3 regions of the Nocardia lasii genome follow, and region 2 is predicted to be linked to each of the others. Evidence: riboswitches for the same ligand, from Rfam matches in the RefSeq annotation. Region 2 holds a riboswitch; each other region holds the start of a gene.

Region 1 (10,128 bases), on a different contig from region 2:
GGCGATGGCCTCCGGGGTGGACACCAGATCCAGCCTCAGATCCACACCGACCTGCCGCAGCTGCTGCTGCACCAGCTCGAGAATGGCCTGGTTGCCCGCGAACACCTGGCTGAACGTCACCGAGAAACTCAGGCGCTCACCGTTTTTGGCGCGGATGCCGTCGGAGCCGACGGTCCAGCCCGCCTGGTCGAGGATCGACTTCGCCCGGTCCGGGTCGTAGGCGAGTCGCGCGGACTGATCCAGGTAGGCCGGGGTCGCCGCCGCCAAGGTGGAGGTGGCCGTCTTGAAGTCCGGGCCCAGCACCGTGTCGACGAGCTGCTTGCGGTCGAGCGCCGGGAGCAACGCCTGGCGCACCGCCGGATCGCGCAGTGGACCGCGAGTCACGTTGGGCTGCAAGCCGAACGGCAGTCCGGGGTTCGACGTGGACAGGATCCGACCGCCGGTCGCCTCGATCTGCGGGGCGTCCTGGGGCAGCGCGTCACTGATCGCGTCGAGCTGACCCGAGGCCAGGCTGCCGGTGCGCACGCCCGACTCGGGCACCACGGTGAACTCGATCCGGTCCAGGTACGCCTCACCCTGATGCCCGAAAACCGCGGAGCCCCAGCTGTATCCGGCGCGCTTGGCCAGCGTCACCGAGGTGTCCTGCTTGTAGGCGGCGTAGGTGAACGGGCCGCTGCCGATATTGTCACCGGCGCAGCGGGCCTCGGCGGGCGCGGCATTGGTCGACGCGGCCAGGATGCCGAGCTGCGTAGTCGAGGACGCCTGCAGGAACTGGGCGTTCGGCGCGCTGAATTCGACACGGGCGGTGAGCTTGTCGACCGCGGTGGTGGCGACGTAGTTGGTGAGGTAGCTCGCACCCAGCGGCGCCTTGGCCGCGCCGAGCTTGACCACCGCGTCGAAGGTGTCGCGCACCGAATCGGCGGTGAGCGGGGTGCCGTCACTGAAGGTCACGCCGTCGGCGAGGGTGAACGTGAACACCTTCGCGTCCGGGCTGATCTCCCAGCTCTTGGCCAGCCACGGGGTGATCTCGCCGGTCTCCGGGTCCTGATCGGTCAGCGAGTCGACGATCTGGCGGGCCACGTAGATGGTCTGGTTGGTGCCCGACTGGGCCGGGTCCGAGCAGGTCGGGGCGCCGGACAGGCCGTAGCGCAGGGTGCCGCCGGGCTGCGGCGGACCGGCCTGGCCGCCCGAGCTGCCGGTGTCGCCGCCACAGGCGACCACCGTGGTGGCGGCGGCCAGCACACCGGCGAACGCGGCGAGGCGATGTCGAATCACGAAGTCACTCCAGAGAACTCACGGCCGGCGGCCAGGGGACGGCTCGGAAAACGGCGGCGCAACTCCGGCGCCACCTGCGCCTGGAACAGTTCGAGACTGCCCAGGTGGTCGGCCTCGGTGCGGCCGTCACGCTCGGCGGACAGGTGGATCACCTCGTGGCCGAACTGCTCGTGATAGCGCCCGACCTTGTCGATCACCTGCTCCGGTGACCCGATCAGCGCCGAGGAGCGGGCGATGAAGTCCTCGAGCGTCTCGAACACGATCGGATTGCCGATCGTGCGTTGCAGGGCCAACCGCGCGGTGTAGATCGGGCGGAAGACCTCGACCGCCTCCTGCGAGGTGCGCGCCACATGGAAACCCGCGGTGCCCGCGCCGACCAGGGCGTCGGCGGGGTTGTGCCCATAGTGCGCCCAGCGTTCGCGGTAGTGGCGGATCAGTTCGGCGTACGGCTCGATCGGGTTGGTGACATTGGCCGAGAACACCGGATCACCGTGGCGCGCGGCCAGTTCCACCGACTGGGTGCTGGTGGCGCTGCCGTGCCAGATCCGCACCTTCGGTTGCAGCGGGCGCGGCAGCGCCTTGGCGGCGGTGAGCGAGGGCCGGAACTGCCCCGACCAGGTCACCTCGTCGCTGTCCCACAGTGCCCGGAACAGTTCGTAGCCTTCACGATTGCGGTCCCACTGATCCTCGGTGGTGACGTGGTAGAGCTGGGCCTGGGCGGCGCCGTTGCCCTTGCCGATGATCAGTTCGAGCCTGCCGCCGGACAGATTGTCCAGCGTGGAGTAGTCCTCGAAGGCGCGCACCGGATCCAGCAGGCTCAGGGTCGTGACCGCGGTGAACAGGCTGATCCGCGAGGTGAGCGCCGCGATGTGGCTCAGCACCACCGGCGGCGCGGCCGAGAGGAACGGGTCCTCGTGCCGCTCGCCCACCGCGAAACCGTCGTACCCGAATTCCTCGGCGCGCCTGGCCTGGTCGATCACCTCGCGCAGCCGGTCGGCCGTGGCGGGAACCACGCCGGTGTGCGGATCGGGAACCCTGGTGATCAGGGTCATCAGGAGAAATTTCATGCGGCGGGCTTCTTCGGCAGTCCGGGCGGATTGATCCGCGACTCGGCGACCTTCTCGGTGTCCAGGCCCCAGCGGTCGAGCACCTTCTGGTAGCTGCCGTCGGCGATGGCGTGGGCCAGGGCCGCGTGCACGGCGGCGATCAGGCCGTTGTCCTTCTTGGTGAGCACCGCGATCTCGCCCTGCAAGCCGTCGCCCGCGCCGGAGAAGGTGGCGATGATCTTGGTCTCGCCGGTGGTGGTCGAGTGGTAGACCCCGGTCGGGTTGGGGCCGATGTAGCCGTCGATGCGGTGCGAGCCCAGCGCCAGGTAGTAGTCGGTGGTCTGCTGGTAGTAGGCGATATCGATCGGCGCCAGACCGTCGGCGACGTTCTGCTCGTTCCACTTCACCAGCAGCTGCTCCTGGTTGGTGCCGGCACCGACCCCGATCCGCTTGCCCGCCAGGCTCTTCCGATCGGTGTAGACCAGCGAGCTGTCCTTGGGCACCTCGAGGGCGACATTGTCCTCGCGGTAGGTCGCGAAGTCGTACTTCTCCTTGCGCTCCTCGGTGACGGTCACGTTCGAGATGAACACGTCCACCTCACCGGAATCCACCCGCACGAAGTTCTGCGACCAATCCGCCACCTGCGTCACGAGTTTCAGCCCGAGGACATCGGCCACCAGGGTGGCGAAGTCGATCTCGGATCCGACCACGGTCTTGTCGTCGGTGGCGTAGAAGCGCAGCGGCGGCGCGGCACCGGCGGCACCGGTCACCACCAGGGTGCCCCGGTCGCGGATGGCCTGGGGCACCTGCGCGGCGATCGCGTCGACCTTGGCGACGTGGACACGGTCCTTCTGCTCGGGCGAGAGATCGAAGGTGACATTGCCTGCCTCGACCGTGTTCGCGGCCTCGGGATCGGCGGTGCAGCCGGTGGTCAGCAGGGCTGCCGCCGCGACGATGCCGATCAGGGTGGAGAGCTTCATCAGTGTCGAAACCTGTTCGTGGAAGGGCTGTTCGGAAACGGGTTCAGCGCACGCGCGACAGGAAAGCCTGTGTGCGTGGATGTTCGGGGTGGTCGAGGACGGTGGCGGCGGGGCCCTGTTCGACGATGCGGCCCTCGTCGAGGAACACCACCGTGTCGGCGACCTCACGGGCGAAACCGATCTCGTGGGTGACGATCACCAGGGCGGTGCCGCTGTGCGCGAGATCGCGGATCACCGCGAGCACCTCGCCGACGAGTTCGGGGTCAAGGGCGGAGGTGGGCTCGTCGAACAGGATCAGTCGCGGGCGCAGGGCCAGCGCCCGCGCGATCGCCACGCGCTGCTGCTGGCCGCCGGACAGGCGGCGCGGGTAGGCGTCGACGAAATCGGCGAGGCCGACCCGGGCGAGCAGCTGCTTCGCCTCGGCGACAACCTCCGCCCGGGGCCGACGCTGGGCCGAGACCGGGGCGAGCACCACGTTGTCGAGCACGGTCAGGTGCGGGAACAGATTGAACTGCTGGAACACGAAACCGATCCGGCTGCGCTGGGTCCGCACCGCGTGATCGGGCAGCGGGCGCAGCACGTCGCCGCGCTGCCGGTAGCCGATGAGCTCACCGTCGATGTGCACGGTGCCCGCGTCCTGGGCCTCCAGATGGTTGAGCACCCGTAGCAGGGTGGACTTGCCGGAGCCGGACGGCCCGATCAGCGCCACCACCTCGCCCGCGCGCACGGCCAGGTCGACCCCGCGCAGCACCTCGGTGCCGTGGAAGGACTTGCGGATTCCGCGGGCACGCACCGCTGCGGTCATCGGGTGGCTCCTCGGGGTGCGGCGGCGATCTCGGTCACCTTGGTGCGCACGCGCTGCCACGGTGTCGGCGGCAGCTGACGCTGCGCGCCCTTGGCGTAGTGGCGTTCGATGTAGTACTGGGCGATCGACAGGGCGGTGGTGAGCACGATGTACCAGACCGTGGCCACCATCAGCAGCGGCACCACCCGGCCGTTGCGACCGAAGATCACCTGGACCTGGTAGAACAGCTCGGCGATCGCCATCACCGACACGATCGAGGTGCCCTTGAACAGGCTGATCACCTCGTTGGCCGCGTTGGGCAGGATCGAGCGCATCGCCTGCGGCAACACGATCGTGCGGAACTGACGCCAGCGCGGAATGCCAAGCGCCGCAGCGGCTTCCAGTTGGCCGCCGTCCACCGAGAGCAGACCCGCGCGGATCAGTTCGGCCGAATACGCCGCCTGGTGCAGGGCCAGGCCGATCACCGCGGCGGTGAAACCGCTGATCACGCCGTTGACGCCGAAGTCGAAGAAGGCCGGTCCGAACGGAATACCCACGGACAAGCGGGGATACAGGTAGGCGATGTTGAACCAGAACAGCAGCTGCACGATCAGCGGAATCGACCGGAACGCCCAGATGTAGGTCCAGGCGATCACCCGCAGCACCGGGTTGTCGGAGACCCGCCCGATGGCCAGCAGCGTGCCGAGCGCGAAACCGAGCGCGGTACCCCACAGGGTCAGCTCGATGGTCACCCACAGCGCCGACATCACCGATTTGGCGGTGAAGTACTGGGCGAAGGTGCCCCAGTCCCACCCCGGATTGGTGATCAGGCCGTGCGCGAACTGGGCCACCAGCAGCAGGGCGATGCCCGCGACGACCCAGCGCCACGGGTGCCGGGAACCGGCGATGCGGGGCAGGTTCTCGGCGGCGGTCGCGCGCGGTGGCGGTGCGGGCGCGGTGTCGGCGCCGGTGACGGCGGACGCGGTCATGGGAGTCCTTCGAAAACAGTGGAACGAGGTGCGGTGACCTCCACCCGGCCAGGGCGGGTGCGCGAGCTGGCGGCGCTCAGGCCGGACAGGACATCAGCACGAATATCTCCTCCATCGGTCCCGGCGGAAGCACCCACACCCCGGGACGGGGCGGGTTGCTGCGACGTCGTCGAGCCAGGTCTCTCGGTCGCTCTGGATGGTTGTGCTCGACGGTTGCGGCCCGAGCTGAATCAGCATGTGGCATAGGCGCTACCGCACGCAACGGTAGAAATCAGCGTGAGCCCAGAGGTTGGACGCGGGGGATCGGCGGAGCACAATTGCCCCGATTCGGTGCGGTCAGCGACTCGCGGGCGGGCGAGGGGGACGCTGACGAGAGTGGGTCGAGTCGTGTCCCGGGGGCGGCGGGCCGGGTGGGGGCGAGCGGATTCGGGTCGGTGCGTCGTGGGGGAGCGCGGGGCTGGTCGGCGGGGTCGCTGAAAGGTTGCGACGCGCCGAATCGAGGGTTACTTCACCTGCGTCGAAATTCGGGTGGCGCGCGGTAGCGTCGGCCTTCTCTGCGTCGATGAGGAGTCCGCCGTGTTCGTGTCACGTCGTTCCATCACCCTGACGGCCTGCGCCGCCGCGCTGCTGCTGAGCGCGCCCACCGTCGCGGCCGCCCCGGCACCGCCCGCGGTCACCAGGGACACACCGGCCGTCGCGCCCACCGCCGGGCCCGGTGACCTGCTCACCGCCTACCAGACCGTCGTCGAGACCCTCGAAGCCCTCGGCATCCAGCCGTTCCTGTATCCCACCGCCGCGCTGAACTGCTCCGCCGACGGACCCGGCATCGTCCCCGCCGTCGCGGGCGCGGTCCCCGGCCCGTGGCCCGCCACCGCCCTGCCGCTGCCCGGTCTCGACCTCACCGCCGTGAAATCCGGGCAGACCCTGTTCACCTTCCTGCCCTACGGCATGGCCCCCGACACCGCCGCCACGAATACCGCGGGCATGCAGGTGGCCTGGCTCAACATCAGCAACGGCCGCAGCGGCATGGCCTCGATGGGTCCGATCGGCGACATCGTCGCCGCGATGGTCCCGCCCGAGGTCCCCGTCCAACTCCGCCCGATGGCCGAGGCCGCCATCCGCGACTTCCTCCTGGCCGCCATCCCCGTCGGCGGCGTCCGCGCGGTCCCGGTCGACACCGGCCACGGCACCGTCCTGGCCGCCGTCTTCGGCACCGCCGACAACGCGGGCCGCTCCTGCTTCTTCTTCCCGACCGTCGGCATCATCGACGTCCCCTGATCCGGATGCTCGGTCAGCGGGTCGCGGTCCGGCTCGTGTCGTGGTCGGACGGTGTACCCACCAGCGGGCGCTGCTTCCAACGGAGTCGGCCGGTGCGGTGGCGGTGGTGGGAGCGGGCCCAGAGGGCGAGGTAGTGGGCGGTGGCCAGGGGGTGCGCCAGTGCCGAGGCGAGGTCGGAAGTGGTGGGGGCGCGGTGGGTTTCGATGGTGCGGGCGGTGAGGCGGCTGGTGACGGCGGCCGCGTAGCCGAGCAGGCCGAGGCGGCGGGTGCTGCCCCGGCCGAAGAGGGCGGCCAGCGGGGGCACCCAATACGTCAGGGCGACAACGGTTCCGAGGGCGGCGCCGGTGTCGAGGCGGCCGCCGTAGGCCGACCACAGCCAGCGGGTGTAGCCGTCGGCGAGTTGGGTCGCGTCGGTGTACATCCGGGTGCGGGCGGCCGAGCCCGCGGTGACCAGGGCGGTGTGGTGTCCGGCGCGGCGCAGGGCGCGGGCCAGGTCGAGATCCTCTGTGGCACTGGCCGCTACGGCCGTGTGTCCACCGGCCGCGCGATACGCCTGCGCGTCGACGGCGAGGAACTGGCCGCAGGCCACGGCGGTGGAGGGGCGCAGGCTGCGGTTGGCGGGGCCGATCGGCAGGGTGGAAGCCCACGACCAGGCCAGCAGCGGCTGCATGAGGCGCTCGGCGGGCGAACCGGCGTCCTGGACGGGCCACACCGACACCAGTCCCGCACCGCGCCTACGCAATTCGGTGACCGCCGCCGCGATGGCGTGGGGTGCAAGGCGCACATCGGCGTCGACGAAGACCAGCGCGGGGGTGTCGGCGTGCGCGGCCAGGCGCACACACGCGGCGGCCTTGCCGGTCCAGCCGGGATCGGGGGTGGTGCTGGTCCGCAGCACGGTGAAACGGAGGTCGTCGTCGACGGCGGCCGTGGCGGCCTCGTAGGTGCCGTCGGTCGAGTCGTCGTCGAGGATCAGCACGCGCAGCCGGGGCACGCCGGTCTGGGCGCGCAGGTCGGCGATCAGCGCGGGCAGGCGGTCGGCTTCGTCGCGGGCCGGAACGCACACGGTCACCGGTTCGAGCACGCCGGTCACGCCGCGCGACAGCGCCCGCACGGTGACCAGGTTGTAGGCCGCGGTGACGGCCCCGAGCACGGCCAGGCCGGTGCCCGCCCAGCTCAGGCGGCGGGCCACACCCATCTCAGCGACCAAGGCGGCGGCTGGAGATCTCGCGCCACATCTCCGAGGGGGAGAAACCGCCGCGCGGCGCGTGCGCCGGAGCCGGATTGCGGTCGCGGAACGCCAGACCCGCGATCAACGCCGCCACGGCCAGGGTGATGCCGCCGACGATGCCCGCCCAGCCCGCGAACGAACGGGTGTTGGGGTCGGCGTATTTCACCTCGGCGCGCAGGTTCGACACCTCGCCCGCGGGCAGCTTCCACGACACGGTGTTCTCGCTGTCGGTGGTCTCGCGGGTGCCGTTGGTCTTGGCCACGCGCGCCGGGAACGCCACGGAGAACTGCACATCCGAGCCCTGCGGCGGCAACGATTCCAGGTCCACGCGCCCGTTGAGGCTCACCAGGTCGCCGTTGCGCTGGAACTCCAGGGTGAACATGCCCTGGGTCTGATCCGACAGTCCGCCGAGCTGGCCGACCTCGCCGAAGGACAGGTCGTCGAAGAACACCTGCGTGCCGACGTAGCCGTCCTGGTTGTAGTTCTCCACCCGGATCTTCGACGACAACGAATCCGGCGCCTTCAACTGCGGGCCCTTGTCCTCGGAGTTCTGCGGCACCGCCGCGGCGACGATGCGCCCCGACACCCGGTCGTTGGACGACACCCCCATCGACACCTGCACCCGCAGGCACCCGGTCAGCGCCGGCACCAGCAGGGCCAGCAGGACGGCGACGGCCGCTACGCGCCGCGCGGGCACGGAACGACGCGGCGAAGGAGCGGGCATGTCGGCGACGGGACTCGGCTGCACGGTTGACATCGTGCCAGGCTCAGGCCGCTGAGCCCACACGACGGGCCCACCGGCTCCCGCTCACCCCCGCCGATCAGGACTTTTCGCGTCGAATTCGGCACGGGAAAACGGCGCAAGGCCGCTCCGGGCCCGCATCAGCAACGGAAAACCGAGCACGCCGAGCCCGCAGAAACCCCAGATCGCCGACGCGGGCAGCCCGAGGAACACCGCGTGCGCGAGCGCCGAACCCAGCCAGGTCCACCCGAACACCGCCACCGGCACCGCCACCGACGGATCCCGCGCGGGCGGCAGCACCCGATCGAGCACGGTGAGCAGCACGGCCATGAGCCCGGCCACGAGCGCCCAGCCCAGATAGTTCGTATACGGGATCTGCGGCAGCCCCGGCAGCCCGGCGTCGGTCACCGCCCAGGTCCACTGCCCGTCGGTGACCATCTGCGGATCCAGGAACAGATCCCACCCCACCGCCCCGAGCGCGAACAGCGCCCCGCGGCTCACCGGCGCGGTCGTGAGCAGACTCGCGACGATCCAGATCGGATACAGCCCGCCGGTCCAGGCCAGCGGCACGACCACCGGCACCTCGGCCACGGCCGGGCCGAGCCGGTCGAGCGCGTAGGAGTACGCCCCGAACGGGAACCCGGTGCCGGTCCCGACGATCTCCGAGGCCAGCCCCAACCCCGACACGATGACGAAAAACCCTGCGGCCCACCGCAATCCCCGCGTGGTGGCCGCGTGCGTCAGTGCCGTCACCACGGTCAACACCACCACCGCGACCGTGATCCGATCCCGCGTCACCCCCGCACTCAGCGGATAGGTGATCTGCACCAGCACCAGGGCCAGCGCCGACACCGCCGGAACCGCCCGCCACGGATCCGCCCGAACCCACTGTCGAATTCCCGCGGCGGCCGCCCTGACCCGCCGATCTCCCCTCATCGCGCGGTGAACCGCCATTTACGCTTGTCGCCCAACACCATGCGCGCCGCACTGCGCCCGCTCGCGCCCGAGACACCGCCACCGGGATGGGTGGAGGCCCCCGTCAGGTACAGGCCGGGGGCGCCGGGAACGCGCTGATCCGACAGTTCCGGCAGCGGGCGCCACAGCATCATCTGGTCCAGCGACATCTCCACGTGCATCACATTGCCGCCGCGCAACCCCATCTCGCGTTCCAGATCGACCGGGGTCTGCACGAACCGTTGGCGCACCGACGCGGCGAAACCCGGTGCGTACCTGTCGACTTCGGCGATGATCCGATCCGCCTCGACCTCGGCGTGTGCTGCCCAGTCGCTGCCGTCGGCGAGCTCGTAGGGATGCCACTGCGCCCACAGCGAGAGCTGATGTTCGCCGGGCGGGGCGATGGAGGGGTCGAGCGCGCTGAAACTCATCGCCAGCACCACCGGGCGCGGCGGCAGCGCACCGGCCATGGCGGCGCCGTGGGCGAGGCGCAGCTGCCCGCGATCGGAGACGAGAAACTGCAAACCACGGGCGGATTCGGCGGGGGAGGCGCCGGGATACTCGGGTAACCGGTCGGTTGCCAAGCGCACGACCATGCCGATGCCGGGGCCGACCCGGATACGGCGCTGCCAGTCGTCGAGCACCTCGGGGGCGAAACCGCCGGCCCGCAGCAGGTCGAGGGTCGCCAGGATGTGTGAGCCCGCGACCACGGTGTCGGCGCGCAGCGTCCGGCCCGCCGCGGTCGTCACCTCCCACCCGGCGCCCGCGCGGCGCAGGGAGGTCACGGCGTCGCCGGTGTGCAGCTCGCCGCCGTCGGCCCGCAGTCGCGCGATCAGCGCCGCGCTGAGCGCC
Region 2 (10,128 bases):
TCCGGTGCGGCGCAGGATGTCGACGATCGGACGGGAAAGGCGTTGGGGGAGGAGGCGATCGCGGGCGCTGGCGATCACGGTGGTCGGCACGGTCAGGTTGGCGGTGCCCTCGGACAGGTCCATGTCGGCCATGGCCGCGGCGTGGCGACCACGCGCGATCGGACGGCACGAGCGGATGATGCCCATCGCGAAATCGACCTCGTCGGCGGTGGCCTCGGGGGTGAGGATGCGGGTGCGGAAGATCTGCTGGGTGAGCCAGCCGCCGGGGATGGGCAGCGGGCTGAACAGCAGCGACTCGCTCACCGGCTGCGGCATCCGCACCGGCGCGCCGAGCACGGTGACCGGGTACTGGCCGACGGTGAGCTGCTTGTTGAGCACCGGCAGCATGTCGGTTTCCCAGCGGATCGCGGCATTGGCGGTGTTGGCGAGGACGACCGCCGACGCGCGCGCCGAGACCTGCTCGGGGTGGTGCTTGGCCCAGGCCTGGATGGTGAGCCCGCCCATGCTGTGCCCGGCCAGGACGGCCTTCTCGCCGTCGCGCAGGGTGGCGTCGAGGACGGCGGACAGGTCGTCGGCGAGGGTGTGCTCGCTGGGGGCGGCGGTGCCGAGGGTGGATTCGCCGTGGCCGCGCTGGTCGTAGCTGACCACGCGGTATTCGCCGGCGAAGGCGCTGATCTGCGGGTTCCAGTATTCGATGCTGCACGCCCAGCCGTGGACGAGAACCAGGGTGGGGGCGGTATCGGCACCGTAGACGTGGACCCGGAGCTGGGCGCCGTCGGCGGTGGTCACCGGGACGACCCGGTGCGCCGCGGCGGGCGCGTTCAGCCTCGCGGTGGCGAAACTGCGGGTACGCAGACCGGTACGGAACGGGGCGGTCAGTGCGCCGGTCTCGAACTGCGAGACCATTGTTCGCGCTGCCGCGAGCGTCATCATCGACTTCGCAAGCATGTCGGCACTCCTTTGTGTCGTAGGCCACCGTACAGTGCGAGCCGGGGTGCTAGCTAGTGTTAGCGGGTCGCAGTGTCCCACTTGTTGTGAAGTGGGTCATTCGCCCTGCTGACACTGTGAAATCGCCGGATTTCGCCGGAAAATTACAGGGCGAAGATAACGATGTGGGCCTCCTTGCCTCGTGCTGGCGGCCGGTTACCGGCGCGGCTACCGTAGTGGAGTGGACAACACGCACGTCACGGCCGAGTTTTCCGGCGCCGAGCACAAACCGACGCCGCCGACGTGGCAGCGCCTGGCCCCGCCGCTGGTCGCCGCGGGTATCGGCATCGGCGCCCTGGCCTTGCTGCACTTGCGCGATCCGCACGTCGAGGGCTCCTACGGTCTGTGCCCGTCCTACGCGCTGCTCGGGGTCTACTGCCCCGGCTGCGGCGGCATGCGCGCGGTGCACAACCTCACCGACGGCCGCGTCCTGGACTCCCTGCACAGCAATGTGCTGGTCGTGCCCCTGGTCCTCGCGTTCGCGGTGTTCGTGATCGACTGGATCGTGCGGGCCCGGCGCGGACAATCCTGGCGCCTGCCGAGCCTGCCCGCCCCGGTCGTGTGGTCGTTCTTCGGGCTGCTCGCCGTCTACACCGTGCTGCGCAACACCCCGTGGGGCAGCTGGTTCACGCCCGTGTAGCGGCCTGCCCGCCGAGCGGGGGCAGCTGCGGCAGCGGTTTGGTGCCGAGCCAGATCGCGAACAGGCCGCGCAACGGCGTCACGCTGTAGTGCCCGGCCAGATCCACGAATTCCTCGGTGGTGACCGAGGAGTGCCGGTAGCGGGCGGTCCATTCGCGGATGAGTTCGAAGAACAGGTGGTCGCGCAGTTCCAGCCGCAGCGCGTGCAGGGTGAGCGCGCCGCGCTTGTAGACGCGGTCGTCGAACATGTGCTTGGGGCCGGGATCGCCGACCACGATGTCCTGGGGTTGGCGGGCCAGATTCGCGCGCGCCGCCCTGGCGAGCTGGTCCGCGGTCGCACCGCCGGAGGCTTCCGACCAGATCCATTCGGCGTAACAGGCGAATCCCTCGTGCAGCCAGATGTCGCGCCACTGCTTCAAGGTGAGGCTGTTGCCGAACCACTGGTGCGCGAGTTCGTGGGCCACCAGGCGTTCCGCGCCGCGCTTGCCGTCGCAGTGGTTGGCGCCGAAGATCGAGATGCCCTGGGCTTCGATCGGGATGTCGAGGTCGTCGTCGGTGACCACGACGGTGTAGGCGTCGAACGGATACGGGCCGAACTTGTCGGTGAACAGCGCCATCATCTGCGGTTGACGCGCGAAATCATGGTCGAAGGCGGTGCGCAGCCGGGGCGGGATCACCGCGTGCATCGGCACCGGTTCGCCCGCCGCGCCGACCCGGTAGCGGCGGTAGTTGCCGATCTGGATCGTCGCCAGGTAGGTCGCCATCGGCTCGGCCATCTCATAGACCCAGGTGGTCTGGCTGGCCTTGGGCTGCTTGCTGATCAGCACGCCGTTGGCCAGGGCGTAGAAGGGACTGTCGGTGGTGATCGAAATGCGGTAGGACGCTTTGGAACTCGGGTGGTCGTCGCACGGGAACCAGGAGGCGGCGCCGTTGGGCTGGCTCGCCACCAGGGCACCCTCGGTGAGTTCCTCCCAGCCGACCTCGCCCCACGGCCCGCGCACGGGTTTGGGGGTGCCCGCGTAGTGGATGGTGATCTCGAGAACACCACCGGCGGGGATCTTCTGCTGCGGGGTCAGCGCGAGCTTGCCCTGCTGATGGGTGAACTTCACCGCCTTGGAACCGTTGACCAGCACCTTCGACACCGTCAGCGCCTGCGACAGGTCGAGGGTGAAGCGGGGCTGCGCCGCGGTGGTCACCGCGATGATCACCGCGCGTCCGGCCAGCCGGTTGCTGGCCGGTTTGTAGCCCAGTTCCAGCTCGTAGCGCGACACCCGGTAGCCGCGATTGCCGTTCTGCGGCAGGTAGGTGTCGATGGGGTCCTGGTAGAACTTGTTCGGCATCAGGCGGCTCCGCGCGGCCGGGACTCCCTCGGCGCGGTCCACGGTGCGATGGGATTGCCCCACCAGCGGGTCGACGGGGGCACCACGTCACCGCGCATGACCAGCGAGGCCGGTCCGATGGTGGCGCCCGCGCCGATGTGGGCGGCGGGCAGCGCGACGCAGTGCGGGCCGAGGGTGGCGCCCGCGTCGAGGGTGACCGTGTCCATGGACATGATGCGGTCGTGGAACAGGTGCGTCTGCACCACACAGCCGCGTTCCACGGTCGCGCCGTCACCGAGTGTCACCAGGTCCGCCTCCGGTAGCCAGTAGGACTCGCACCATACCCCGCGGCCGATCTTGGCACCGAGTCCGCGAAGCCACAGATTCATCACCGGCGTACCCGTGGCGGCGCGGGCGAACCAGGGCGCGGCGACGGTTTCGACGAAGGCGTCGGAGACCTCGTTGCGCCACACGAACGAACTCCACAGCGGATACTCGACCGCGCGAATTCGCCCTACTATCAACCACTTCGCGGCCACCGCGATGGCGCCCGCGAGCGCGCCCGCCGCCATCAGCACCAGTCCGGAGACCAGCGCGGCCACCAGGTAGTCGGTGTGCTGGGCGATCAGCGCGAGCACGAGCAGCACGCCCAGGCCGATGGCGAAGGTCACCATCACCGGGATCAGGCGGCAGGTCTCGACGAAAGCGCGCGCGAGCTTCAACCGCAGCGGCGGATCGAAAGTCCGTGAGGTGTCGCTGGTGTCGGCCGCGCGACGCAACCGCACCGGCGGGCTGCCCAGCCACGACGAACCCGCCTTGGCCTTGTTCGGCGCGGCCGAGAGCACCGCGACCAGACCGTTCTTCGGCACCCGACGGCCGGGCGCGGTCATCCCCGAATTGCCCAGGAACGCACGCTTTCCCACCTTGGACTCGCCGATGCGCAACCAACCGCCGCCGAGTTCGTAACTGCCGATCATGGTGTCGTCGGCCAGGAACGCGCCGTCGGAGATCACGGTGAACTTGGGCAGCATCAGCACCGTCGACGCCTCGACGTTCTTGCCGATCTTCGCGCCGAGCAGCCGCAACCAGACCGGGGTGAGCAGGCTGGCGTAGAGCGGGAACAGGAACGTGCGGGCCGAGTCGAGCAGGCGTTCGGTGGCCCAGACCTGCCAACCGGTGCGGCTGCGCACGGGGTGGTAGCCCTCGCGCAGGCCGATGCCGAGCAGGCGCACCGCGATCACCGTGGCCGCCGCGTAGACGCCGAGACTGAGCAGGGTGGCCACGGGCAGGATGGCGAAACCGCGCAGCGCGGCGGCGCCGATGGTGGTCTCCTCACGGACCCACCAGGCGATGAAGGTGCCGCCCACGGCGAGGCCGAACACCGGCATCGCGGCCAACACCATCGACGACAGGCCGAACACCAGCAGCCAGTGCCGGGCGCGTTCGGGGGAGTGGTCGGGCCAGCGGCGCGGGGCCTTGCCGGTCTTCGCGGCAGGCGAGCCCGCCCATTCCTGTTCGCCCTTGACCTTGCCCGAGACCGCCGAACCGGCCGCGATCTCGGCCTTCTTGCCGATCTTGGTGCCGGGCAACAGGGTCGAGCGGGCGCCGATCACCGCGCCGTCGCCGATGGTGATGGCGCCGATGTGCACGATGTCGCCGTCGACCCAGTAACCCGACAGATCCACCTCGGGTTCGACGCTGGCGCCGTCACCGAGTTCGAGCATGCCGGTCACCGGGGGCAGGCTGTGCAGGTCGACGCCCTTGCCGATCTTGGCGCCGAGCGCGCGGGCGAACGGCACCATCAGCGGTGCGCCGGAAAGGCTTTCGGCACCGCTGGCCTCGGACATGCGCACGGCGGCCCACAGCCGCAGGTGCACCGCCGAGCCGCGCGGATAGGACCCGGGACGCAACCCGGCGAGCAGGATGCGCGCGCCCGCCACACAGATCGCCATCCGGCCGATCGGCGAGATGAACAGCACGAACGCCAGCAGGATCCACCACCACGACAGGCGCGGCAGCCACGGCAGCGAGCCCGACCAGCCCGCGATGCCCGAGACCACCGTCAGCCAGGTGACCCACTGCAACCCGGTGAGGGTGGTCAGCGGGATCGTGGCCAGGACCTGGGTGATCTGGGCGCGCAGCGGGGTGGGTTTCACCTCGCGGATGTCGACCGCGGCGACCGGGGCGCTGCCGTCGAGGAGTTGGACGAGGGAACCGAGGCGGGGGTGGTCGTAGAGGTCGGCGACGGTGACGTGCGGGTAGCGCTCGCGCAGTGCGCCGACGAGCTGGGCGGCCGACAGGGATCCGCCGCCCAGATCGAAGAATTCCGCGTCGAGGTCGGTGGCTTCGGCGCCGAGGATGGCGTCCCACAGGCCCGCGACCCAGGCCGCGGTGCCGGACAGGCCGGTGTCGGCGGGTTCGTCGGCCGACGGGAGCGGCCACGGCAGCGCGTCGCGGTCGACCTTGCCCGAGGTGCGGGTGGGCAGGTCGGCGACCACCGCGAGGCGGGGGACCAGCGGGGCCGGAAGTTGTTCGGCCAGAATCTTTCTGGCCTTCTTCACGTCGAAGTCGGGTCCGGCGCCGGTGAGGTAGCCGACCAGGATCTTGTTGCCCGCCTTGGTGGTTCGGATCGCTGCGGCGGCGCCGCTGACGCCCGGCAGGTGTTGCAGCGCGTTGTCGAGCTCGCCGAGTTCGATGCGGCGGCCGCCGATCTTGATCTGGTCGTCGGCGCGGCCGAGGAAGATCAGGCCCTGGTAGTCGTTGCGCACCAGATCGCCACTGCGATAAGCCCTTTCCCAGCCGAGCGAGGGCAGCGGCGCGTACTTCTCGGCGTCCTTGACCGGATCGAGGTAGCGGGCCAGGCCGACGCCGCCGATCACGAGTTCGCCGGTTTCGCCCTCGGCCACCGGGTTGCCCTGCGCGTCGACGACCGCGAGATCCCAACCGTCCAACGGCAATCCGATGCGAATGGGCATCTCGCCGGTGAGTAGCGCGGCGCACGCGACGACGGTCGCCTCGGTGGGGCCGTAGGTGTTCCACACCTCGCGGTCGGCGCCGCCGATCAGTCGCTCGGCCAGCTCCGGGGGTACCGCCTCACCGCCGAAGATCAACAGCCGCACCGATTCCAGCGCTTCGGCGGGCCAGGTCGCGGCCAGCGTGGGCACGGTGGAGACGATGCTGATCTCGCGGCGCATCAGCCACGGGCCGAGGTCGGCGCCGGTGCGCACCAGGTCGCGGGGGGCGGGGACCAGGCAGGCGCCGTTGCGCCAGGCCAGCCACATCTCCTCGCAGGAGGCGTCGAAGGCCACCGACAGGCCGGCGAGCACGCGGTCGCCGGGGCCGATCGGGGCGCGCTGGAGGAACAGGCGGGCCTCGGCGTCGACGAACGCGGCGGCGTTACGGTGGGTGACCGCAACACCTTTCGGGGTTCCGGTGGAGCCGGAGGTGAAGATGATCCACGCGTCGTCGGCCGGGGTGGGCAGGGTGTTCCAGTCGTGGGTGTCCGGGGTGATGGTGGCCGACTCGATGCCCTCGGCGGTCGCGATCGCGCTCACCCTGGCCTCGCCGAAGACGAGCTTGGCGCGCTCCTCCGGGTCGTCGGCGTCGACGGGGACGTAGGCGGCGCCGCAGTACAGCACGGCCAGGATCGTCACGTAGAGCGCGGCGGTGCCCGACGGCATCCGCACGCCCACCCGGTCGCCCGGACGCACGCCCGCCTCGGTGAGTTCGGCCATCCTGGCCTCGATCGCGGCGATCAGGTCCATGTAGCTCAGCACCACGGTGCCGTCGTCGATCGCGGGCGCGTCGGGATGTGCCAGGGCGGTGCTGGTCAGGATGTCGACCAGCGTGCGCGGCTCGGCGGCGAGATCGGCCCGCAACAGCGGGTCGCGCAGGGCAGCGGACGCCTCGGTGTGTGGCTCGAGCATCGTGCTCAGTCCACCTCTCATCGGTTGACCCCCATCAGTTTCGTCTGTTGTTTCACGGCCGGGTTACCGGAGGGCAAACAAGATGGTGACCAGGTCCCAACGGTACTCGGAGACAGTGGCGCGACGCGGCAGGCGCTCGCGTGCGTCGCCGCTGTTCACACCGGCGATTCGGGCGAGGTGCCCAGCGCGGCGACAGCGAGCCGATGCAGCGTGCGCTGTTCGTCTTCGTCGAGCCGATCGAGCACCCGCGCGGTCGCCTCGGCGATCACCTTGTCCGTGCGCTTGCACTGCTTGCGCCCCGCCTCGGTGATCCGCAACCGGTATTTGCGACGGTCCTTGCCGTCCCTGGTGCGCTCCACCAGCCCCGCCCGCTCGAGCGCGTCGATCAACCGCACGACCTCACTCCGGTCGATCCCGAGCGAATCGCCCACCTTCTTCTGCGTCAGATCGGCATTCTCCGCGATGAAGGTGAGCGCCCAGTGATCACGCAACGGCACGTCGATCTCGGCATGCAGCGCCTTGGTGAGCCGCCCGAGCGCGTACACCGGGTACCGGGGCAGGCCGCGCACGGAGTTCGTGTTCGTGGACATGAGGGGGAACTCTAGCAAATAGTGGAGACACTCAATCATCTTGGGTGTCCATCATGGGGGGTATAGATGGTTGAGCGGGCCCCGTGGCAGCTCAGTCGGTGTCCGTGGCGGCGAGGACCGACAAGGCGGGTTCGGGCGTGAGCGCGACGACGCCGATGTCCCAGGCGACGCGCTCGAACCAGGTGGTGTCGGCCTCGAAGGTGAACCAGTGACAGTCCTCGGCGAGGCGTGAGATGGAGTCGATCGTGTCGAACTCGGTGGCGCCGCAGAGTGCGCCGAGCGAGCGCCAGGCGTGCAAGCGGCCGTAGGCGGCACCGGGGCCGGAATTGTAGGCACCGCCATTGGCGGCGGCGGCGAAGAGCAGAGACCACACCCGCGCGGGCGTCGCCGGGATGACGACGAGTTCGGTCGCCGACGGGTGCCGGGCGCGCAGGCACTCCAGCGGCAGGGTGTCCAGCAGCGCCGCCGTGGTCGTCGGGTCGGGGAGAAACCTGAGTGCGAAGGTCCGAGCTTCGATGCGGCCGTTGGATTCTCGCTGCCAGTTCGCGACGGCGTGCTCGAGCTGCGGGTCGGCCGCGCGCTCCTTCGCGGTGGGTAGTGCTAGGCGGGTGTGCCTGCTCAGGGCGCGGGTGGTGTCGGCGCTGAACGGTAGGCCGACACTGGAACCGCCCTTGGTGAATCGGCGGAGTGCGAGGTCACGCTCGAACGGTGCGCGTTCGAGGGGCAGGGCGCGCAGCGGGTGGCCCGACCAGTGCGCCGAGGTCGCCCACCGCGCGAGCACCTCGTGCTCGGCCACAGCGATGTCGCGTAGGACGAGTTCGTGCAGGAGGCAGGTGCGCAGCTCGTCCGCCATCGGTCCGATCAGCCCGGCCTGGCCGAAGGCCGCGATCGCGTCGTCCGGGTCGAGGGCGCCCGCCAGTCTCGCCGCGATTCCTCGCACCCGAACCTGCTTCGGTTGTGTCGCCGCCAGTATCCGGAGGGCCGCCGCGACCCGCTCCGGCGCCGAGGCGTGCAGCACTGTGCTCAGGCAGTTTCCGACGATCCAATTGTGGGCGCCGTAGGCGGCGGTAGCGGCTCTGGACAGTGCTACCGCGAACTCGAAATCGCCTGCCGCGACGCGTTTTTCGATGCGCTCATTGGCGCTGCGGAAGTCGGTCGTCCCAGGGAACTCGCGGATGATCTGCTCGATCTCGACGTGCACGCGCCCAGCGTACGCAGCGGGCGTGTCGAGGTGACCGGGTCCGGGCGTGTTGCGGCGGGGTGGTTGACAGGTCGGGCGGTCGTCTGTCAGTCTCGGTTCAGGTCACGAGTACCAGTGTTCAGCCCCGGCTTGCTGGTCGGCAACCCTCCTCCGCGGTGGGGTGCTCCGGGTGACGACCTGGCTGACGTCCGAGAACGGACGCGGCAAGCGCGGGCCAACTTCTTGTGGAGCGGGTCCCTGAGCCGACGGGATTTCGTCATGACTGCTGTAATCGACCCCACCTGTGCCATCGCCACCGTTTCCGGGGCTGACCTGCGGGTTCCGCTGGTCCAGGGCGGGACGAGCACCTACGCCAACTTCGACTACGCGGCCAGTGCGCCGGCGCTGACCCAGGTCACCGACCGGATCGCGCAGCTGCTGCCGTACTACGCCAGCGTGCACCGCGGCGCCGGCTACGCCTCGCGGATCTCGACCGAGTGCTACGAGGCCTCGCGCGGTTCGGTCGCCCGGTTCCTCGACGCCGCCGACGACCAGGTGGTCGTGTTCACCCGCAACACCACCGATTCGCTGAACCTGCTGGCCGGGTGTGTGCCGGGGGAGACCGTGGTGCTCGACATCGAACACCACGCGAACTTCCTGCCGTGGACCAAGCACGGCCGCCGGGTGGTGCGGGCCGGGGCCACCGTCGAGGAGACGGTGCAGCGGGTGGTCGCCGAACTGTGCAGCAGGCCCGCCGCGTTGCTCGCGGTGACCGGGGCGTCGAATGTGACCGGTGAGGTGCTGCCGCTCGAGCGACTCGCGAATATCGCCCACCTGTGTGGTGCGCGGATCCTCGTCGATGCCGCGCAGTTGGCGCCGCATCGTCGGATCTCGCTGCGGGAGAGCGGGATCGACTACCTCGCCTTCTCCGGGCACAAGCTGTACGCGCCGTTCGGGTCGGGGGTGCTGGTGGGTCGACGTGACTGGCTCGACGCGGCCGATCCGTACCTGGCCGGGGGTGGCGCGGTGCGCAATGTCGGTGTGCGCGAAGTGGAATGGGCGTGCGCGCCGCAGCGGCACGAGGGCGGTTCGCCGAATGTGTTGGGCGCGGCCGCTATTGCCGCCGCCTGCGACGCCCTCGCCGCCATCGACTCCACTGAACTCGTTGCGCACGAACGCTTCCTGGCCGACCGCCTGCGTGACGGCCTGTCCGCCATCCCCGGCGTCGACCTGGTCACCATCTGGTCCGACAGCCCCGACTGTGTGGGCATCGTCGCCTTCACCGTCGCCGATTACGCCCCCGGCCAGGTCGCCGCCTACCTCTCCGCCGAACACGCCATCGGCGTGCGCGACGGCCGCTTCTGCGCCCACCCCCTGCTCGCGAGCCTCGGCCTCGACGCCGCCCTGCGCGCCAGCATCGGCCTCGGCACCACCGCCGCCGACGTGGACCGCCTCGTCGCCGCGATCACCACCCTCGTCACCACCGG
Region 3 (10,128 bases), on a different contig from region 2:
GAAACGGCAGGTCCGTGCCGTGATCGCCGTACCCCCAGGTGTCACGGGCACTGATCTCGTGCGCCCGCAGGTACTCCACCACCGCCTCCCCCTTGGCCGCGCCGATCATCGGCCTGCGCACCTCACCGGTGAGCACGCCGAACTCGTCGACCACCGGCTCGGTGACGATGAGGTCATCGGCCCCGATCGCCGCCCCCACCGGCCCGATCACCGGCGCGAACGATCCGGACAGCAACACCGTGCGCACCCCGGACGCGGCGTGCTCGCGCAGGGCCCGCACCGGCTCGGCGTAGAACGCGGCACCCTCGGCCACGAACCCGTCGAACCAGCGCTGCCCGGCGGCCACCAGCGCGGCGTACTCGACGCCGCGATAGGTCCGGTAGTACTCCCGATTGATCTCCTCGCGCGGTGCGCCCGCCTGCGCCCGCGCCTTGAGATCGTCGGCGACACGGGCGTATTCGCTGCCGTCGTCCCCGTTCTCGGCCAGCCAGAACCGCAGGAACGTGAACATCGACTTCACGGTGATCAGGGTTTCGTCGACGTCGAAGAACGCCACGCCGTGATCGCTCATGCCGACGCCGCCAGGTACGCGGTGACCGCCTTGGCCGCCTTGGCCCGCTCGATCTGGGCGATCCGCTCATTGGGCAGCGCCGCGAACTCGATCCGCGAGCGCGCCACACTCTTGCCGAACTGGCGCACCTCGGTCTCGATCACGAACTCCAACTTGCCCGGATCCTCGACCGAGACCGGCGTGAGCTGGGCGTGCAGGGTCGCCGGGAGCGGGAACAGGAACGAGGTGAACCGCAGGTCGACGTTGTTCCAGACGAGGTAGAAGTGCTCCTGCGGGCTGCGCACCCCGTATTCGAGTTCGAACGCGGCCAGGAACAGCTGGCGCACCGCCTCGATCACCACGATGCCCTGCACGTGCTCGCCGGTCTGATGATCGAGCAGCAGCTCGTTGTCGCTGTCCAGGCGCAGCTCGGCCCGGAAGACGTTCTCGTCGGTGCGCGTCAGATCGGCCAGCAACACATTGGAGTGCTGGTACTTGTGCACGTGGTGGCGACGCGCCGGCTCGGCGACCTCGCCGAGCACCCGCACGCGCGCCTGCGGTGCGTGCACGGCCGCCACGTGCTCGAGGTAGTCGAGATCGTGGCGGGTGAGCCCCTGACCCAGGTGAACGACCAGTTCCGACCCGGTGAAGCGACCGCCGCGCAGCAGCGCGACCAGGCCCGACACGGTGTGTACCCGCTCGTCGGCGGTGATGCCGAGGAACCGGTCGGCCACCACGACGAAGGTGGTCGCCACCGCCTCGGGGGTCTGGGTTGAGTCGAGCTGGACAACAGACATGACAGACCTCCAGGAAAAGACGCTTACGGGGGGATCCCCACCCATCCGGTCGTCACCCGGAGCACCCCGCCGCCGATGGAGGGTTGCCGCCCAGCAAGCCGGGGCTCGAAGCTGGAACTCGTGACCGTGTCCTGAAACTTATTCCGGCGCAATAGTTTTGAAAACCATTCCGACCAGCATGCGAAAAAATCCGACTCCGGGCGGAGGGCGGGCCGGGTCGCGGTGCCTATGCTGTGCGTGACTGTCCGTCACGCATAACCCCGGAGGCAACGTTGCCGAACACCCTCGAAGCCAGCATCGACATCGCCGCATCGCCGGAGAAAGTGTGGGCGGTGCTGTCCGACCTGCGCCGGATGCCCGAACTCAGCCCGACGACGGTGAAGATGATCGCGCTCGGCGGGGTGCGCGACGGCGCGTTCACCGTCAACGTGAACAAGGTCGGCTGGAAGGTCTACCCGACCACCTCGCGGATCGTGCGCTTCGACGCCAACCGCACGCTGGCATTCCGCATGAACGAGAACCGCACCGTGTGGACCTACCTGCTCGAGCCGACCGCCACCGGCACCCGCGTGGTCGAGACCCGCACGGTCGACCCCAAGGGCCTGCCCGGCTGGCTGACGGCGGCGATCAAGGTCGCGATGGGCGGCGAGCAGAAGTTCGAGGCCGACCTGGTCGCGGGCATGGAGGAGACGCTGAACCGGGTCAAGGTCGCCGCGGAGCGCTGACCTTGACCGGAGCCCGTCGGAGCTGATCCGGCGGGCTCTCGTCGTCATGTCAGGTTGTCGCCGTCGAGCGTCTGCGCGCCGCGCGGTTTCCGGAGCGCCGCGAGTTGGTGGGCCGATGGGCGCCGGGGACGTTCGTGGTGTCAGCGGGTTCCAGCGATGAAATCGCCCAGGACGGAGACGAATTCGTCGGGCTGCTCGATCTGCGGGGAGTGACCCGCGTGTTCGACGAGGTGGGTTCGCGCGCCCGCCGCGGCGAAACGGGCCAGGGTTTCGGTGCTGTCGTAGAGGTTGTCGTGGCGGCCGTGGATGGCCAGGACCGGCTGGCGGAGGGCTCGCGCGCGGACGTCGAGCGGCTTCGCGGCGAAGTCGTCGGCGCGGGCGCCCACCGCGTAGGCGAGGCCGGTAGGCAGGGCGGCGCGGAAGTCACGCACGAGCGCGTCGGCCAGGCCCGGCGCCGACTGGTAGCGGAAGCGGGACGCGAAGAAGGAACGGTTCGCCAGCCGGATCACCGGGCCGGGCGTCCACTGCTGGGCCAGCCGCACCGACCACGGGCGCACCACCCATTTCGCGACGGACGGGATACTCGCCGCACCGTAGTCCGGGGCCTGACCGACCACCACGACGCGGGCCACGCGTGGGGAGACCGCAGCCAGTTCCAGGGCGATCTCGGCGCCGAAGGAGTGTCCGACCACCGTCACGTCGGTGAGGTCGAGGTCGTCGAGCAGCGCGGTAAGCGGGACGGTGCGGGCCGCGGCGCTGAAATCGCCGTCGGCGCCCAATTCCCGCGTGTCCACCCGGATCACCCGGTACTCCCCCGCCATCCGCTCGGCGATCCCGGCGAACCAGTCCACCGAACCCGGGATGCCGTGGACGAACACGATCGCGGGCGCGGCGGGATCGCCTTCATCGATGGAGAGCACGTAAACCACCCTAGATCAGGTGGTGTCGACGCCGACAGCGGCGAAGTCAGCCGTTGCCTGCCGCATTACCAACGATTCTTGCGCCGCGCTACCCTCTGCTCGAGCATTCCGCCCGGTCGTGGCAAGGATTCTCGCCCCACACCGGTGGCAATATTCCGCCGGTTCGCTTACGCTTCGCCGCGGATGAATCGCCTCATGGAGGGATTAGTGATCACTCCGAACAGGCCGGAGGACGGTGCCGACAACCGGCACCGGGTGCCGTTGACCCAACTGATACACCTGATGTCGGAGTATCAGCACCTCGGCGCGCATCGAGACACCTTCCTCGCCACCCCCGCCGACGACACCTTCGTGCGCGGCTGCGGCATCGTCGCGGGCTGTATCGCCACCATCGGCGTCATCGTGGGCGCCGTCGGGTCGTGGCAGGGCGGTCTGACCCTGCTCGTCGTGGCCGCCGCGCCCGTGCTGCTCGCGCTGCGACGCGGGGTGATCAACCGGCAGAACCGCGCGGCCCGGATCGACCTGTTCGACCACGGCGTCACCGTCTACCGGTCCGGGCAGCGGGTGGCCGGATTCCGTTGGGACAGCACCGAAGTGCGCCAACACGAGATCCCGTTCCACGACACCGTGCCGGTCACCTACCTGCTGGAACTGTCCGGCCCCGGCGGCGTCGAGGCGACCATCGACGAAGAGGGCTTCGCCCGCGCCCGCGAATGGGCCCGCGCCATCCAATCCGCCGTCACCGCAACCCAACTCCCCGCCGCGGTAGCCGCCATCGACAACGGCGAAACCGTCGCGTTCGGCGACGTCGCCCTGTCCCTGGACGCCCTCACCTACCGCACCGAATCCCTTGCCTGGGAAGACATCCAACTCATCGACGCCCGCAGCGGCCACATCCGCATCAAACTCGCGGGCATGTGGATGTCGCTGGCCCCCGTCAGCACCATCCCCAACTTCTACATCTTCAACGAACTAGCCGAAAGACTCCGCCTCACCCCCGTCGGCTGAGACATCACCCCACGACGAGTCGCTCCGCTCCGAAGTCCGCGATGATCTCCATGCGGCCACCGAGCGCCTCGATGTAGGCGGCGAGAGGAAGCTGTGGAACGACGAAGGCCGGTCCACTCGGAAGTGGACCGGCCTTCGTGGCTTGCGGGAACTGCTGATCAGGGGATCAGAAGTCCATGCCGCCCATGCCACCGGTGGGGTCGCCCGCGGGGGCGGACTTCTCCGGCTTGTCGGCGACGACGGCCTCGGTGGTGAGGAAGAGCGCGGCGATGGAGGCCGCGTTCTGCAGGGCAGAACGGGTCACCTTGACCGGGTCGGCAACGCCGGCGGCCAGCAGGTTCTCGTAGACACCGGTGTCGGCGTTCAGGCCTTCGCCCTCGGGGAGGTTGGAGACCTTCTCGGCCACGACGCCGGGCTCGAGGCCCGCGTTGAAGGCGATCTGCTTGAGCGGAGCCGACAGCGCGACGCGCACGATGTTGACACCGGTCGCCTCGTCGGCGGTCAGGCCGTTGAAGCCGTCGAGCGCGGGCGCGGCCTGCAGCAGCGCGACGCCACCACCGGCGACGATGCCCTCTTCGACGGCGGCCTTGGCGTTACGCACGGCATCTTCGATGCGGTGCTTGCGCTCCTTGAGCTCGACCTCGGTAGCGGCACCGGCCTTGATCACCGCGACGCCACCGGCCAGCTTGGCCAGACGCTCCTGCAGCTTCTCACGGTCGTAATCCGAATCCGAGGACTCGATCTCGGCGCGGATCTGCTGCACGCGGCCCTTGATGGCCTCCGCGTCGCCCGAACCCTCGACGATGGTGGTCTCGTCCTTGGTGATGACGACCTTGCGCGCGGTGCCGAGCAGCTCGAGACCGGCGGTCTCCAGCGACAGGCCGACCTCTTCGCTGATGACCTCGCCACCGGTGAGGATGGCGATATCGGCCAGCTGGGCCTTGCGACGGTCACCGAAGCCGGGCGCCTTGACGGCGACGGACTTGAAGGTGCCACGGATCTTGTTCACGACCAGGGTCGAGAGGGCTTCACCCTCGACGTCCTCGGCGATGATCAGCAGCGGCTTGCCGGCCTGGATGACCTTCTCCAGCAGCGGCAGCAGGTCCTTGACGGTCGAGATCTTCGACGCGACCAGCAGGATGTACGGATCCTCGAGGACCGCTTCCTGACGCTCGGGGTCGGTCACGAAGTAACCGGAGATGTAGCCCTTGTCGAAGCGCATGCCCTCGGTCAGCTCCAGCTGGAGCCCGAAGGTGTTGCTCTCCTCGACGGTGATGACACCTTCCTTGCCGACCTTGTCCATCGCCTCGGCGATGAGCTGGCCGATGGCCGGGTCGCCCGCGGAGATACCAGCGGTAGCAGCGATCTGCTCCTTGGTGTCGATCTCCTTGGCGGTGTCGAGCAGACGAGCGGTGACGGCCTCGACGGCCTTCTCGATGCCGCGCTTGAGGCCGAGGGGGTTCGCGCCGGCCGCGACGTTGCGCAGACCTTCACGCACGAGCGCCTGGGCCAGCACGGTGGCGGTGGTCGTACCGTCGCCGGCGACGTCATCCGTCTTCTTGGCGACTTCCTTGACCAGCTCGGCGCCGATCTTCTCGTACGGGTCCTCGAGGTCGATCTCCTTGGCGATGGACACACCATCGTTGGTGATCGTGGGGGCGCCCCACTTCTTCTCGAGCACGACGTTGCGACCCTTCGGGCCCAGCGTCACCTTGACAGCGTCGGCGAGGGCGTTCAGACCCCGCTCGAGGCCGCGACGGGCCTCTTCGTCGTACGCAATTGTCTTGGCCATTGCGTTGAGATCCTCCACATGTCTATGGCTGACACACGAGACGACCACAGGTTGGATCGCCCCAAAGTACGCTGGCCAGGAGGTGCCCGCGACGGACGACCGAGGGTGTCGATGGAACCCGATCTCACCGTCCCGACCTGGCACTCACAAGTGCAGAGTGCCAAAGCCTTTTTAGCACTCACCGGTGCCGAGTGCAAGGTCGAGACGATGCGATCAGGCCGTGTCGCTACTCGTCGGCGGGGGTCAGAAAAGCAGCCAGCAGCTCGACGAGATCGGTTTCGACCTGGTTCTTGTCGAGCCCGAGTCCGCTGAGCACGCCCGATCCGTTCTCCTGCTCGAGCAGTGCGAGCAGGATGTGCTCGGTGCCGACATAGTTGTGGCCCAGGCGCAGCGCCTCGCGAAAGGTGAGTTCGAGGACCTTCTTGGTGTCACCGTCGAACGGGATGAGCGCGGGGACGGCACCGTCGGCGGCGGGCAGCGAGGCGGTGGCGGCCACGCGCACCGCGTCGAGATCCACCCCGCGCGCGACGATCTCCCTGGCCGCCAACCCCTCGGACTGCCCGATCAGACCGAGGATCAAGTGCCCCAGCGAGATCTGGCCGCTGCCGGACGTGCGCGCCGCCTCCTGCGAGTCGACGACCACCGCCCTGGCCCGATCGGTGAACTTGGCGAAGCCGGCCTGCGGGTCCATCGCGGCGGTGTCGCTGGGCCCCTTCGGCACGAATCGCTTCTGCACGGCCTGCTTGCTGACGCCCATGCTCGCGCCGATATCGGTCCAGGAGGCGCCGGAGCGACGGGCCTGGTCGACGAAGTGGCCGATCAGATGGTCGGCGGTCTCGCCGAGATGACCGGCGGCGACCACGGCGTCGGAGAGTTGGTCGAGGACATTGTCGGGGCGGGCCTTCTTGATGCCGTCGATGAGGTCGTCGAGGCGAATGTTCGGAGTGCTCATGCGTCAACTCTAGGTTGACGTTGCGTGGTCGTCAACGGTTGGTTGACGATCGGTGATGGCACAGCGGGCGATCGTCGTCACGGTGGCGTGCGTGGTCGGCGCCGCGCGACTGCTGTGGCCGCGGCCCGGACTCGACGAACAACCCGGTTCGACACAGCGGCAGTTGGCGTTCGTTCGAGATGCCCTCGACGAAGGGTCCGATACCGCCGCGCAGCAACTGTTTCCGGAGGGCTACCTGTTCTCGAACGTTCTCTACGGACTCACGTGGGTGCAGGCCGCGCACACCGACCCGGGGCTGCGCGAAGGTGGCATAAACGTGCACACAGGCGCGAATGTGCGCCCGAATTCGGCCTCGACTCACCACGAGTGCACGTTTATGCCACTCATCGGGCTCGCTAGCGCAAACCCACCGTGAAGGCGGTGCCGCGCACGATCAGTTCCTTCAGCACCACACCGATCCGGCCGGTGAACACCGTGTTCGTCGGGGTGTCGTCAGCCTTGACGACCTGCAACACCGCGTCGTGGCGCCCGAGGCTGATGCACTGCGCGAGGTAGCGGCCCGCCATCGGCTCGGGGTCGCGGCCGCGCGCTCGCGCCGCGATGGCGCCGACCACGTACTGGCCCGCGGGAATGGCTGTCGCGCAGGCCATTCGCAGCGGGCGGCCGTCCACGCCGGTCATCAGCGCGGCATCGCCGATGGCGTAGATGTCGGGGTGGGAGATCGAGCGCAGGGTGTCGTCGGTGCGGATGCGGCCGTCGTCGGCGACCGCGAGGCCCGCTCGGCGAGCCAGGTCGGGGACGGTGAAACCGGTGGTCCAGACGGTGGTGGCGGCGGGCACCAGGGTGCCGTCGGCGAGCCGGAGGGCATCGGGCAGCACCTCGACAACCTTGGCGCCGGAACGGATTTCGACGCCGAGTCGGGTGAGTGCGGCGCGGATCGCCGCGTGCGCGCGCGGGGAGAGCCAGGCGCCGGGGTCCTCGGAGCCGAGCAGGGTGATCGGCGAATCCGGTTGCGACTCGGCCAGTTCGGTGGCGAGTTCGATGCCGGTGGGGCCCGATCCGACGATGACGATCTGGCCCGACAGCTCGGTCACGTCCTCGGCGGTGGCGACGAACTTCGCGTGCTCGGCGGCACCGGGTACGGCGTGGCGGTCGGCTTGGCTGCCGAGGGCGTAGACGAGGGTGTCGTAGTGGATCGTCCACTCGCCGTCGATGGCGACGATCTTGCGTTCCGGGTCCAGATCGGTGACGCGGGCCTGGATGAACTCGATACCCTTGCGCGCCAACGACTTGCGCAGGTCGAGCCGTTTGACCGACTGGCCCGCGGCCTCCTGGTGCAGGCGCACCCGCTGCACGAATTCGGCGCGGCCGTCCACGACGGTGATCTGGGTGTCGCGAGTCTTCTTCGCGAGGGCGCGTGCCGCGGTGAGGCCCGCGTACCCGGCGCCGAGGACGACGATCCGATGCTGACCGGTCATGAGGTGGCTCCTTCTCTCGAAATGCCGACACACCTCAGACCGATCAGCCGCCCCGTTCCTGACACTTCCGTTCGGTGATCCACCTCACAGGCGCGCCGGGTCGGTCGATCGTCACGCACGCGGGGTGGTGACCAGTCGAACGCACCGCCCTCGCAACCCGCACCCAACCGCGGCGCCGAACCCGCGATCCAGCGGTTCCGGTCGCCCGATCACGCGCCGACGGCGGCCAGTTTGGCCGGGTTCACCACCGTGCGGACGGCCGCGATGGCGCCCGCTTCGTCGAAGTCGAAGGCCAGGACGCCGTAGGCCGCGTCGGCATCGAACAGGGCCAGGCTCAGCTCGCCGTTGATCTCGAGGAAGTCGAACCGCACCGTCGGGCTGAGGAAGCGGCGCAGGTTGGACAGGTAGCGCGCGACCACCTCGCCGCCGACCACCGGGCGCTTGGCCGCGACGACCTTGCCGCCGCCGTCGGCGATCGAGACCACGTCGTCGGCGAGCAGTTCGCGCAGCCCGGCCACGTCGCCGGTGGTCGCGGCCAGCAGAAACTTCTCGATCATGGTGCGCGCGTGGTCGGCCGACACCACGAAGCGCTGCTTGCCGGTGCGGACCCGCTGCCCGGCGCGGTGGAAGATCTGCTGCGCGTTCGACTCGGTGAGGTCGAGCATCGCCGCGATCTCGGCGTGCGGATAGCCGAACGCCTCGCGCAGGACGAACACCGCGCGCTCGATCGGGCTGAGCCGTTCCATCGCGGTGAGCAGGGCCAGCGACACCGATTCCCGTTCCTCGACGGAATCGAGCGGACCGAGCGCCCCGCCACCGGTCGGGACGGGTTCGGGCAGCCACTGACCGACATAGGTCTCGCGCCGCGCGCGGGCCGAAACCAACTGGGTCCGACACAGATTCACGGTGACGGTGGTCAACCACGCCTCGGCGTTGCCGATTTCCCCGCGATCGGCCGCGGCCCACCGCAGGTAGACCTCCTGCACCACGTCCTCGGCCTCGGTCGCCGCCCCGAACATCCGATAGGCGAGCGAGAACAACCGCTGCCGATGCCCGATGAATTCAGCGACGCCCTCGGATTCCACCTGTGCCCCTTCGCCCGCAGCCCGATTGCGCAACGGTACCGCCGCGCACCCCGCTTCTCGCCGGCTGTGGTTCATCTCGCAGGCCCGAGGCGGCGGCACCGATCCGGAGCAGTACCGCGAACCCGCCACTCGCCCGCTGTGCTGGTCAGCCCTCGGACCCGAAACGGACGCGTCGACCCGCACGCTCCGGGTGCCGCGGCGATCAGTCGTTGCGTGGGCGCCGTAACCGCAACCGCGCGGAACCCCGCACAGCCGGTCGACGGATCGCAGGCCGACGAATCCCCGGCATCCGCCGCTGGGCGCGACGCTGGGCGCGGCGTTCGGCGGGCTTGTGCTGCCAGGTTTCCGGGCGGGCCGCCACCCAGCGTGCCGATCGCCAGGCGAACGGGATGTGGATCAGGTACAGCGCGACCAGGATCAGCAGCAGCACGATCGGGTAGGTGACCAGCAGCGCGGCGGCCAGGGCGACCAGGACCAGCAGGCCCGCCGCGGCCTGGGGGGCGACCGAGACCGACTTCATGGCCAGGGTCGGGATGGTGCTCACGCACAGCAGGGCGGCGAAGACCGTCCAGGCGGCGACGAAGGCGAAGCTGTCCCACCAGCCGTCACCGAACTGGACCTTCAGCGCGATCGGGACCAGCGCGATCAGCGCGCCGGCGGGCGCGGGCACGCCGACGAAGTACTCGCGTGCCCAGTTCGGGCGGGAGTCGTCGTCCATCAGCGTGTTGAAGCGGGCCAGGCGCAACACCAGGCTCACCGCGAACAACAGCGCCACGATCCAGCCCGCGCTCGACCCGTCGAGCAGGGTCACGTAGATGATC

The links. A riboswitch is a leader RNA that binds a small molecule or an ion and turns the genes downstream of it on or off. The one in region 2 is predicted to bind S-adenosylmethionine.
Region 1: it holds a riboswitch for S-adenosylmethionine, as region 2 does, so the genes downstream of both, ACFP3H_RS13045 (amino acid ABC transporter permease) here and ACFP3H_RS03530 (aminotransferase class V-fold PLP-dependent enzyme) in region 2, are expected to answer to the same signal.
Region 3: it holds a riboswitch for S-adenosylmethionine, as region 2 does, so the genes downstream of both, ACFP3H_RS21050 (AfsA-related hotdog domain-containing protein) here and ACFP3H_RS03530 (aminotransferase class V-fold PLP-dependent enzyme) in region 2, are expected to answer to the same signal.

The regions. Positions count from the first base shown of each region.
Region 1 is NZ_JBHSQN010000008.1:85,226-95,353, reverse strand. It holds gene ACFP3H_RS13065 (ABC transporter substrate-binding protein) at 1-1,275, opposite strand, end outside; gene ACFP3H_RS13060 (LLM class flavin-dependent oxidoreductase) at 1,272-2,342, opposite strand; gene ACFP3H_RS13055 (transporter substrate-binding domain-containing protein) at 2,339-3,301, opposite strand; gene ACFP3H_RS13050 (amino acid ABC transporter ATP-binding protein) at 3,345-4,106, opposite strand; gene ACFP3H_RS13045 (amino acid ABC transporter permease) at 4,103-5,074, opposite strand; SAM riboswitch class I at 5,183-5,277, opposite strand; gene ACFP3H_RS13040 (hypothetical protein) at 5,651-6,352, shown strand; gene ACFP3H_RS13035 (glycosyltransferase family 2 protein) at 6,366-7,547, opposite strand; gene ACFP3H_RS13030 (DUF3153 domain-containing protein) at 7,549-8,304, opposite strand; gene ACFP3H_RS13025 (carotenoid biosynthesis protein) at 8,389-9,174, opposite strand; gene ACFP3H_RS13020 (phytoene desaturase family protein) at 9,255-10,128, opposite strand, start outside.
Region 2 is NZ_JBHSQN010000001.1:752,651-762,778, reverse strand. It holds gene ACFP3H_RS03560 (alpha/beta fold hydrolase) at 1-948, opposite strand, end outside; gene ACFP3H_RS03555 (DUF2752 domain-containing protein) at 1,169-1,627, shown strand; gene ACFP3H_RS03550 (M1 family metallopeptidase) at 1,614-2,966, opposite strand; gene ACFP3H_RS03545 (Pls/PosA family non-ribosomal peptide synthetase) at 2,966-6,871, opposite strand; gene ACFP3H_RS03540 (MarR family winged helix-turn-helix transcriptional regulator) at 7,027-7,461, opposite strand; gene ACFP3H_RS03535 (DUF6183 family protein) at 7,553-8,662, opposite strand; SAM riboswitch class IV at 8,763-8,878, shown strand; gene ACFP3H_RS03530 (aminotransferase class V-fold PLP-dependent enzyme) at 8,921-10,128, shown strand, end outside.
Region 3 is NZ_JBHSQN010000014.1:97,577-107,704, reverse strand. It holds gene ACFP3H_RS21055 (HAD family hydrolase) at 1-571, opposite strand, end outside; gene ACFP3H_RS21050 (AfsA-related hotdog domain-containing protein) at 568-1,347, opposite strand; SAM riboswitch class IV at 1,362-1,473, opposite strand; gene ACFP3H_RS21045 (SRPBCC family protein) at 1,620-2,072, shown strand; gene ACFP3H_RS21040 (alpha/beta fold hydrolase) at 2,213-2,992, opposite strand; gene ACFP3H_RS21035 (DUF6585 family protein) at 3,200-4,000, shown strand; gene groL (chaperonin GroEL) at 4,167-5,792, opposite strand; gene ACFP3H_RS21025 (Clp protease N-terminal domain-containing protein) at 6,019-6,744, opposite strand; gene ACFP3H_RS21020 (hypothetical protein) at 6,800-7,159, shown strand; gene ACFP3H_RS21015 (NAD(P)/FAD-dependent oxidoreductase) at 7,140-8,222, opposite strand; gene ACFP3H_RS21010 (RNA polymerase sigma-70 factor) at 8,432-9,307, opposite strand; gene ACFP3H_RS21005 (CDP-alcohol phosphatidyltransferase family protein) at 9,510-10,128, opposite strand, start outside.